DNA from 2 places in the Stenotrophomonas forensis genome. Region 1 is predicted to be linked to the other one. Evidence: riboswitches for the same ligand, from Rfam matches in the RefSeq annotation. Region 1 holds a riboswitch; the other holds the start of a gene.
The links. A riboswitch is a leader RNA that binds a small molecule or an ion and turns the genes downstream of it on or off. The one in region 1 is predicted to bind thiamine pyrophosphate.
Positions count from the first base shown of each region.

Region 2: another riboswitch for thiamine pyrophosphate. It lies ahead of K5L94_RS00775 (TonB-dependent receptor); the one in region 1 lies ahead of thiC (phosphomethylpyrimidine synthase ThiC).

Region 1 covers NZ_CP082270.1:3,982,667-3,987,821, reverse strand. Annotated here, with positions in the region: gene K5L94_RS18335 (BCCT family transporter) at 1-869, opposite strand, end outside; TPP riboswitch at 1,116-1,217, shown strand; gene thiC (phosphomethylpyrimidine synthase ThiC) at 1,300-3,144, shown strand; gene K5L94_RS18325 (ion channel) at 3,238-3,909, shown strand; gene K5L94_RS18320 (winged helix-turn-helix domain-containing protein) at 4,169-5,155, shown strand, end outside.
Region 2 covers NZ_CP082270.1:163,640-168,794, forward strand. Annotated here, with positions in the region: gene pnuC (nicotinamide riboside transporter PnuC) at 1-212, opposite strand, end outside; gene K5L94_RS00775 (TonB-dependent receptor) at 221-2,410, opposite strand; TPP riboswitch at 2,480-2,575, opposite strand; gene K5L94_RS00780 (phosphotransferase enzyme family protein) at 2,619-3,743, opposite strand; gene K5L94_RS00785 (glycine zipper 2TM domain-containing protein) at 3,872-4,279, opposite strand; gene K5L94_RS00790 (response regulator) at 4,531-5,155, opposite strand, start outside.

The DNA of each region.
Region 1 (5,155 bases):
AGACTCATCGTCACCAGCTGGTTGAGGTACGAGCCCAGGGTGGTGGTGAACGTATCGAAGATGAATCCGGTCGGGCCCAGCACCAGTACGGTGGCGGCCAGCAGCGCGGCCAGCGCAAGGTTGAAGTTGGACAGCCACTTCACTCCGCGCTCCACGCCACTGGCGGTGGACGCCATGTACAGCACGAACGCGATGGCGATGATGGTCAGCTGCAGGGGCACGCCCGCGTGCAGGCCGAACACGCGCTCCATGCCGGCAGCGATCTGGATGGTGCCGAAGCCCAGCGTGGTGGCCACGCCAATCGCAGTGGCAACGACCGCTGCAATGTTGACTACGCGCCCGATCCAGCCGCGATGGTGGCGGCCGATGATCGGCTGCAGCATGTCGCTGACCAGGCCACGGCCGTTGCGGTTGAACTGGAACCAGGCCATCGCCAGGCCGATCAGCGAGTAAATTGCCCAGGGGTGCAGGCCCCAATGGAAGAACGCATAGCGCATCGAAGCCCGCGCCGCGTCCATGCTCTGCGGGGCCAGGCCTTCCGGTGGCTTGGTGAAGTGGGAAATCGGCTCGGCGGCGCCCCAGAACACCAGGCCGATGCCCATGCCTGCGGCGAACAGCATCGACATCCAGCTGGCGCGCGAGAACTCCGGTTCGGCATCTTCACCGCCGATGCGCAGGTTGCCGAAACGACCGAAGGCCAGGTACATCAGGAAGGTCAGCGCCAGGAACACGACCAGAAGATAGAGCCAACCGACACTGCGGATGACATCGGCGAGTACCGACTGGACGACGGTATTGAACGGGCCGGGCGCGAAGCCAGCCAGCAGCACCAGGACGAGCACCAGTGCGATGGAAATGCGAAACACCATGAAGGAGCTTCTCCGATCAAGGGATTGAGGGGAGCGAGCAGAGCTTGCAGCGAGGGGCCGGCGGCGTGCAGCGCGAGCCGGGCAGGGGCCGCGTCGGCGGCGAAGGAAGCATCGGTCGCTGGAATGCGACGGACGTGCACGTTACTGAACGCGATGTCACGGCTCTGTTAGTACAGAAACAACGAATCCACGCGATGCGCGGCTGCAACGGTCATGAGCTGCAGTGCTTTCTATGCTCTAATGCGCAGCAAGAAGCGGGGGTACCGCGGCCAAACGGCCACGGTTGAGACAGTCCCTTGGAACCTGATCCGGCTCATACCGGCGTAGGGAAGCTTTGCAATGTTGCCATGCCCGGACTCCGCCCAGGGACCGTCCGCGCGTGGCGGCAGTGCGCCGCCGCTTCGTCCCTGACCTTCCTGGACGATGCCCGATGAACGCACAGCTCTCTGCCCTGCAGCAACAGGCCCAGCAACTCTCCGAATCCGTGACCCGGCCCATTCCCGGCTCGCGCAAGATCCACGTGCCCGGCTCGCGCCCGGACCTGCAGGTGCCGATGCGCGAGATCGCGCTGACCCGCACGCCGACGCTGTTCGGTGGCGAAGAGAATGCACCGGTCACGGTCTACGACACGTCGGGCCCGTATACCGATCCGGAAGTGCGCATCGATCTGTCCGCTGGCTTGCCAGCGCTGCGTCGCGGCTGGGTGGAAGAGCGTGGCGACACCGAGCAGCTCGAAGGCCTGAGTTCTTCCTTCGGTCGCGATCGCGAGCATGACCCGAAGCTCGATGCGGTGCGCTTCCCCGCACGCACCCTGCCGCGCCGTGCACGTGCCGGCGCCAACGTCACCCAGATGCATTACGCACGCCGCGGCATCATCACGCCGGAAATGGAATTCGTCGCCATCCGCGAGAACCAGCGGCTGGATGCGATCCGCGATGCAGGCCTGCTGCAGCAACACCCCGGCGAGGCGTTCGGTGCGTCGATCCAGAAGATCATCACGCCGGAATTCGTGCGCGACGAGATCGCCCGCGGCCGTGCGGTGCTGCCCAACAACATCAACCATCCGGAAAGCGAGCCGATGATCATCGGCCGCAACTTCCTTACCAAGATCAATGCCAACATCGGCAACAGCGCGGTGTCCTCCGGCATCGCCGAGGAGGTGGAGAAGCTGGTGTGGGCGATCCGCTGGGGCGGCGACACGGTGATGGACCTGTCCACCGGCAAGCACATCCACGAAACCCGCGAATGGATCATCCGCAACTCGCCGGTGGCGATCGGTACCGTGCCGATCTACCAGGCGCTTGAAAAGGTCGACGGCCGCGCCGAGGCGCTGACCTGGGAGATCTTCCGCGACACGCTGATCGAGCAGGCCGAACAGGGCGTGGACTACTTCACCATCCATGCCGGCGTGCTGCTGCGCTATGTGCCGCTCACCGCCAAGCGGGTGACCGGCATCGTCAGCCGTGGCGGTTCGATCATGGCCAAGTGGTGCCTGGCACATCACAGGGAGAACTTCCTCTACACGCATTTCGAAGAAATCTGCGAGATCATGAAGGCCTACGACGTGACCTTCTCGCTGGGCGACGGCCTGCGCCCGGGCTGCATCGCCGATGCCAACGACGCGGCGCAGTTCGGCGAACTGGAAACGCTGGGCGAGCTGACGAAGATTGCCTGGAAGCACGACGTGCAGACCATGATCGAAGGCCCCGGCCACGTGCCGATGCAGCTGATCAAGGAGAACATGGACAAGCAGCTGCGCGAGTGCGGCGAAGCGCCGTTCTACACGCTGGGCCCGCTGACCACCGACATCGCACCCGGCTACGACCACATCACCAGTGCGATCGGCGCGGCGATGATCGGCTGGTTCGGTACCGCCATGCTCTGCTACGTGACGCCGAAGGAGCACCTGGGCCTGCCCAACCGCCAGGACGTGCGCGACGGCATCATGGCCTACCGCATCGCCGCGCATGCGGCCGACCTCGCCAAGGGCCACCCGGGTGCGCAGGTGCGCGACAACGCGCTGAGCAAGGCGCGCTTCGAATTCCGCTGGGAGGACCAGTTCCACCTTGGCCTGGATCCGGAGAAGGCCAAGGAGTTCCATGATGAGACCCTGCCGAAGGACGCGCACAAGCTGGCCCACTTCTGTTCGATGTGCGGTCCGCACTTCTGCTCGATGAAGATCACCCAGGACGTGCGCGACTACGCCGAGGCCGGCATGAAGGAGAAGTCGGAGCAATTCCGCGCCGCCGGTGCCGAGGTGTACCACCAGGGGTGATGCGCGAAGGGGCGTGCCGGCCAGCAGCCGGCACGACCGCTCATCACGCCGCGTCCGGCTATCCTCCGCCCATCGCCCCGGGGAAAGGACGCCATGCCTGTTGCCATGACCACCCGCTGGCTGGCCATTGCCCGCCGCCATCCCTCGGCCTGGCTGCTGGGTGCACAACTGCTGGCGGTGCTGCTGTATCCCGCGCTGGATGACACCGCCGCCGGCCGCGCGGCGCTGGGCATGTTCGGGATGGCGGTGCTTGGCCTTGCCCTGTGGGTGGTGCAGCGCAGTCCGCTGGGCACCTGGCTGGCGCTGCTGCTGGCGATCCCCTCGGTGGTGTTCTCGCTGGCCGGCGCCCTGCTGGACCGCAGCGCGCTGCTGACCACGGCGCAGCTGCTGGAGAGCCTGCTGTACTTCTACACGGCCGGTGCGCTGATCGCCTACATGCTGCAGGACCATAAAGTCACCCGTGATGAGCTGTTTGCGGCCGGCGCGACTTTCACGCTGCTGGCCTGGGCGTTCGCGTTTGCGTTCGCGGTCTGCCAGCAGTGGTACCCGGGCAGTTTCCAGGGCACGGGCGGGGGGCCGCAGCGCAGCTGGATGGAATTGCTTTATCTGAGCTTCAGCTTGTTGTCCGGGGTCGGATTGAGCGATGTGGTGCCGCTGCATCCGCAGGCGCGGGCACTGGTCATGCTCGAACAGTTCGCGGGCGTCATGTATGTCGCGCTGGTGGTTTCACGACTGGTCGGACTGACGATGCTCCGGCGCATGTGAAAATGAACGCCAGATAAAAATTTCGCGCCCACAGGGGCGCGAATGGTGATGCAGATTATGTGAATGCGTCGGCGAGAGAGAGCCTGAGTGTCGACCCCGTCATAGGCGGGGTAACCGGCTTAGGCTAATATCGGTACGCGTAATTGTTTTTGCGGTATGCGCCGATGCTTTGTGCGGAATCTGGCTTTTTGTTGTCCCTGCATGGGGACGGTATCGCTGGTGAAACCTGCCCAGGCCCGTCCCTACTGTATATCGGAAAATGAACAGCAGCGAAACACAGCCGCCCGAGGCCGACCGCATCCAGGTTGGCGAATGCGTCGTCACTTTGTCCTCGCGAGAGGTCGAAGTTGCGGGTGCGCGTCGTCCACGCCGGCTGACACCGAAGGCGCTGGGTGTGCTGCGCGTGCTGCTGCGCCAGCCCGGCCGGGTGGTCACCCGCGAGGAGCTGTTTGCCGAAGTGTGGCCTGACACGCTGCCGACCAACGACGTGTTGACCCAGGCGGTCACGCAGCTGCGCAAGGCATTTGCCAACGACGACGACAACGGCCAGGCCTATATCGAGACCATCGCCAAGAGCGGCTACCGGCTGCTGGTTCCGGTCCAGGTGCTGGAAGCGCCCGAGCCTGCGATGGAGATCGGTGAGATCGCCGATCCGCCGCTGGCGCTGGCAGGCGCCGCAGGCGTGGTTCCCGTCGGCATCGCGGTGCCGGCACCGGGCCTGCGCCGGACCTGGCGCCAGGTCCGGCGCAAGGTGCTGCTGGTGGCAGGCCTGTTGATGCTGGCGGCGGTGATCGTGCTGACGATGCTGCTGCTGCGCCGGGCCCCGGTGGCGAGTTCGCCGGTGGATGCGGCTGTCGAGAACGGTGTCCGCGTGATCGGCAGCCCGCAGCGGCCCTACCGGCTGATTACCGCCACCAGTGGCTTCGAGACCTATCCAACACTCTCCCCCGATGGTTCCCAGGTTGCCTATGAAGGCGCCAACGAGGATGGCAGGGGCGGCGGAGCGATCAAGGTGCAGACCTCGGGCAATGCGCCCGCGCGCCAGTTGCTCGCTCCCCCGGTGGGCGCCAGCGATCGTTTTCCCAGCTGGTCGCCGGATGGCCGCGAGATCGCCTTTGCACGGTTCAGCGCCGAAGGCGGCTGCCAGGTGCTGATTGCCAGCGCTACGGGCGGCGCGCTGCGCCAGGCAACGCGCTGTGACGGCACCGAACTGCTCAGCTTCGACTGGACCCCTGACGGCCGTGGG
Region 2 (5,155 bases), 1.0 Mb from region 1:
TCGGCCGCGTGCTGGCGCCAGTTGAGCCAGCCGTAGACCAGGAAGCCGCCGAAGGCGACCTGCAGCAGGGTGTCCGAGTACAGCTTGGCCTCGGCGAACACCAGCCCGTACAACGTCACCGACAGCAGACCCACCGGCCATGCCGACAGCCGGCGCCGGGCCATCAGCCAGACGCCGAGGATGCTGCACAGCGCGGCGGTCCACTCGAGCACGGCGCCGCTCACAGCGCGAACGTCACCGACAGGCGGGCCTGTCGCGGTGCGCCGGGGAACAGGTAGTAGTCACCACCGCTGCTGCCGGTATCGCGCCAGTAGAAGCGGTTGAACACGTTGTCCACCGACAGGTTCCAGGTCACCGCACGCTCGTGCAGGCGGTGCTGGAAACGCAGGCCGGCATCGAACACCGAGTAGTCCGGTGCACGCACGCCGCCATCGGCACGGGCGACTTTGGCACCGGCATAACGCCAGCCCCCGGTCACCTCCAGGCCCTGCACGAAGGGCAACGCGTAGGCCAGGTGCACGCTGGCGCGCACCTTCGGCACGTTCACCAGCTGATGGCCTTCATAGGCCGGCGTGCCGGTGTCGCGCGCGCGCGCCTGCAGCACGCTGGCGCTGGCCACGATCTGCAGTGCATCGGTCAGCTGGCCGTTGGCGGTCAGCTCCAGGCCGGTGTGGGTCTGTGTGCCCTGTTGGACGAAGGTATAGCCAGCGTCGCTGTTGTCGGGCTGGGCGTACTGGTACGGCTGCGAAATGCGGAACACCGCTGCGCCCAGGGTCAACGCCTCGACCGGCACGTACTTCACGCCCACTTCCAGCTGCCGCGACTGCACCGAGGGCAGGAAGGTATCGGCGTTGCTGGTCCAGAACGGCGCTTCCTGGCCAAGCGAAATGCCGCGCACGTAGCTGGCGTAGGCATTGAGCTGGTCGGTCGCCTTCCACACCAGCGCGGTCTGCGGCAGGAAGCGCGACAGGCGGCTGTGGCGCTGTGGGGTGCCGCGCTTGTCGTACGCGCGTTCATCCAGCCGCACGAAGCGGCCACCGGCCAGCCACTGCCAGTCGTCACCGAAGCTCATCCGGTCCAGCGCGAAGAATGCGGTCTGGCGGCTGTCCAGGCGCCGTGCGGACGGGCCGGGCATCTTCGGCGACGGCTCGAACACCGGCACCTGCGCGTCGTGGATGTTGCTGGTGCCGACGTACTCGTTGACGCTGGGGCGCTTGTCCACGGTGCGGCGGAAATAGTCGGCACCGACGGTCAGCTGGTGGCCGACCGTGCCGGTCTCGAAGCGGCCGCGCAGCTCGGCACGCGCCTGCTGGTTGCGCCGGGTGTCGTCGGGGCTGCGGTAGTCGTAGACGTCGTAGTCGCCATTGGGGGCGAAGTAGTTGCCCGGCACGCTGCCATCGGCGCATTGCGCGGCGTAATAGCAGCCGTAGGCGAAGGCGACGTTGTCATCGATCACCGAGCGGCTGTGGCCGACCGAGACGCGCGACTGCCACGCGTCGTTGAAGTCGTAGGTGTGCAGGGCGGTGATGTTGGTGCTGGCGATATCCACCGGGCGCTGCCACGGCTGGTAGCCGAGCAGGTGCTCGCGATCGACACCGCGCGGCAGGTCACGCGCGCCCAGCAGCTGGTAGCCGGACACCGAGCGCTGCGAGCTGGTCTGGTAGTTGGCATCCACTTCCAGCTTGCCGCGTTCGCCGATCAGCCAGTCGGCGGCCAGCGAGTAGAAGTTGCGGCGGCCATCGGCGTGCTCGACGTAGGAATTGCTGGAATCCCATGCGGCATTCAGGCGCAGGCCGAAACGCGGGGTGATCCAGTGGCCGACATCGACGGCGACGTAGCGCGAGCCTTCCGAATCGGTGCCGAGCGTGGCGGTGCGCACTTCGGCCGGACGCTTGCCGATGTAATTGATGATGCCGCCCGGCGCCATCACACCGGCGGCCAGGCCGGCTTCACCCTTGAGGATCTCCACCGCCTGCACGTTCTCCAGCGCCAGGCGCTGTTCGCCAGCGATGGACAGGCCGTTGAAGCGATAGCCGGTGGCGGCATCGAGCGCGAATCCGCGGATGGCGATGTTCTGGTAATAGCCCACGGGTGCATACGCATCACCCAGCGAGGCATCGTTGCTGGCCAGCTCGGACAGCGAACGCACCTGGCGGCGGTCGAGATAGTCGCGCTCGAGCACGTTCACCGAAGCCGGCGTGTCCTTCCACGAACCGCCACCGAAGGCATTCACGCGTGAGGTATCCGCCTTCGGCTTGCCGGCCTGCACGCGCACCGCCGCCAGTTCGGTGGGCGAACGTTCGGCGCCGGTGGCAGCCACATCGGGAGCAGCGTCGGCCTCGCTGGCATGCAGCGGCAGCGCGGCGCAGAGGGCGAGGGAGAGCAGGGTGGGGCGCAGGCAGCGGTTCATTCGGTTCGTCTTCGGACAACAAGGGAGACGAAGCGACGGCGCGCAGGTGCACGGCCCATGACGGGGGTGTGGCTGCGGCTCAAAGCTCCCTACGCCGGTGCAAACCGGATCAGGTTCCAAGGGACTCTCTCAGCCTGGCAGATCCAGGCACCCCCGCTTCAGGTGACCATTTCACTACAAATGGTACGGATTTGCGAGCCGGTGGCGTTCATGCCGCGGCGTGCAGGGCCTGCAGCAGTGCCTGACCGGGGGGGCTGTGGAACCATGCCGGATGCCCCAGCATGAAGGGCTGCCAGGCTACGTCGGCATTCGCGGTCGAGCCGGTGACACCTTCGAAGTACTCCACTTCGGACAGTGCGAAGTCGAAATGGACCATCGGCAGCAGGTCGGCCAGCAGGTGCACGCGCGTGGCCGACAGCGGCAGCACCTGGCGATAGCCGTCGAGCAGGGCCAGCGCGATGTCGATGCGTACCGCCTCGATACCGCGCTCCAGCTGCAGCCACGCCACCGCGTTGCGCTCGATCGCGGTGGCGAGGTCGAACAGTGCGCTGGTGGGCGAGGCCAGGCCGAAATCCAGCACGGTGCTGACCTGGCCGTCGCGCCACAGCAGGTTGGAGACGTGCCAGTCGTTGTGCGCCCATAGCCGGGGTTCGTCGCGCAGGCGCTCGGCCAGGCCGCTGTGCCACGGCAGTACGTCGCGGCGGAGCTGCGTTTCCCACGGGATGCGTGCGAGGTAGCGGGCCAGGCCGGGGCGTGTGGCCAGGTCAGACTTGATTGCTGCAATCGGATCGTCGGCACGGATCAGATCGTCGCGCGCGACCAGCACATGGGTGCTGCGCTGCGGCGCGTGGTAGCTGTCCGAAGCCTGGTGCAGTCGCGCCAGCATGCGGCCGGCTTCGCGGGCCTGCGCGACATCGGTCAGCAGCGACCACGACACTGCATCGCGGTACAGATCGTCGCCTACGCCAACGGCGTGCAGTTCAAAGGTCCACTCGCCCTGTTCGACGGCGGTATGGCCATCGGCGGCCGCCAGCACCTGGACCACGGGCAGGCCTGCCGCCGCGAGATGCGCGATGAAGCGGTGCTCTTCTTCCAGGCAGGCCGCGCTGCGCACGCTGTGGTGATGGCGCTTGATGAACACCGCACCCTGCGCGCCGTCGACAATGGCGGCGGCCGACAGTGGCCGCGGGCTGTGCCAGCGCGCCTGGCTTTGCCCGTCAAGCTGCGGGTAGTGCTCGCGCAGCCAGCCGATGTCCCGCGTGCTGATCGGTGGCCAGTCGGCGGCGACCTCGTCGTTGTTGAGGCCCTGCACGCGGTGGGAGGAAGAAGTCATGCCGCAGCCCGAAAGGGGAAAGTCACATCCAAGGCTGCGCATTCAACGCCATGCCCGCGGCCAACGCAAACGGGCGGGTCATCGACCCGCCCGTCCCTGCGCCCGCTCGCGGTGAGCCGTGCCGCCGCTTACCAGCCGCGATGACGGCCGCGGTCGTTGTAGTAGCGGTTGTCGTAATAGCGATCGCGCTGCCATCGGCGGTCGTCACCGCGGTCGTAGTAGCCGCTGCGGTAGTAGCCACGATCGTAGCGGCGGTCGTAGCGGTTGTCGTAGTAGCGGTTGTCGTAATAGCGACGGTCGCGGCGGTCGGAGGTGGTCAGGTTGCCGATCGCGCCGCCGGCCACGGCACCGCCGACGGTCGCGGCGGGGTCGCCGTTGGAGAGCAGGTTGCCGGCCACGCCACCGACCACGGCGCCAACCAGGGTGCGCTTGTCCTTCCTCGACATCGCGCTGGCATCGCTGACCACGGCGACACCGGCCACCAGTGCCAGAGCCATCGCCAGACCACGGAAGCTGAGTGTGGAAGTACTGAGCATGTTCGTTCTCCTGTGAGGTGCATGCCACGCTGGGCAGGGAGGGCGCGGGGCGCCCCGGCTGCCGTGATGTCCACGCTGGCGTTCCAACATTGCCGGAACATTGCCTGGCCCACCGTGCGGCTTGCGCATTCATCTAGCGGCAGGCGGCATGAAGCAAGGCTGAAAGCGGGCCTGGCCGCTCAGCTGGCAGATAGGGAACGGGCGGTGCGCCCCGGCCGTCCCGGGGGCCCCTGTGTTGTGCGGGCTGCGTCTCAGATCTTGCCGTCGCGCAGGTAATCGAACAGTTCGGCGTCGCCCTTCAGGCCCAGCTTGAGCATGGCGTCACCCTTCTGGCGGCTGATGGTGCTGACACTTTTGTGCAGTTGCAGCGAGATTTCCTTCACGGTCATGCCGGTGCCGAGCAGCCGCAGTACCTCCACCTCACGGGGCGACAGCGGCTTGCCGTCGCCCTCGCGCATGCGCCAGCCGCCCGCGGCCTCGACCCGCTCGCGCAGGCTGCGGCTGATGTAGGCCTGGCCGCGGTAGACCGCCTGGATGGCCTGCGGCAGTTCGTCCATCGACGAGCTCTTGTCGACCAGGCCCAGCACGCCGCTGTCGAGCACCATGCGCAGGATCGCCAGGTTGTTGGAGACGCTGAGCATCAGCACCGGCAGCTCGGGATGACGGCGGCGGATCATGCCGATCATGGCGAAGCCATCGGCCTGGGGGCTGCCGGGCATGGAGTAGTCGGTGACCAGCAGGTCGCAGGGTTGGTCGCCCAGCAGGGCCATCAGCGCCTGTGCACTGTCGGCTTCGCCGACCACGCGGCCCACCCCGCTCGATTCGATGACGGCGCGGGTGCCGATACGGACCACCGGGTGGTCGTCTGCGATGATG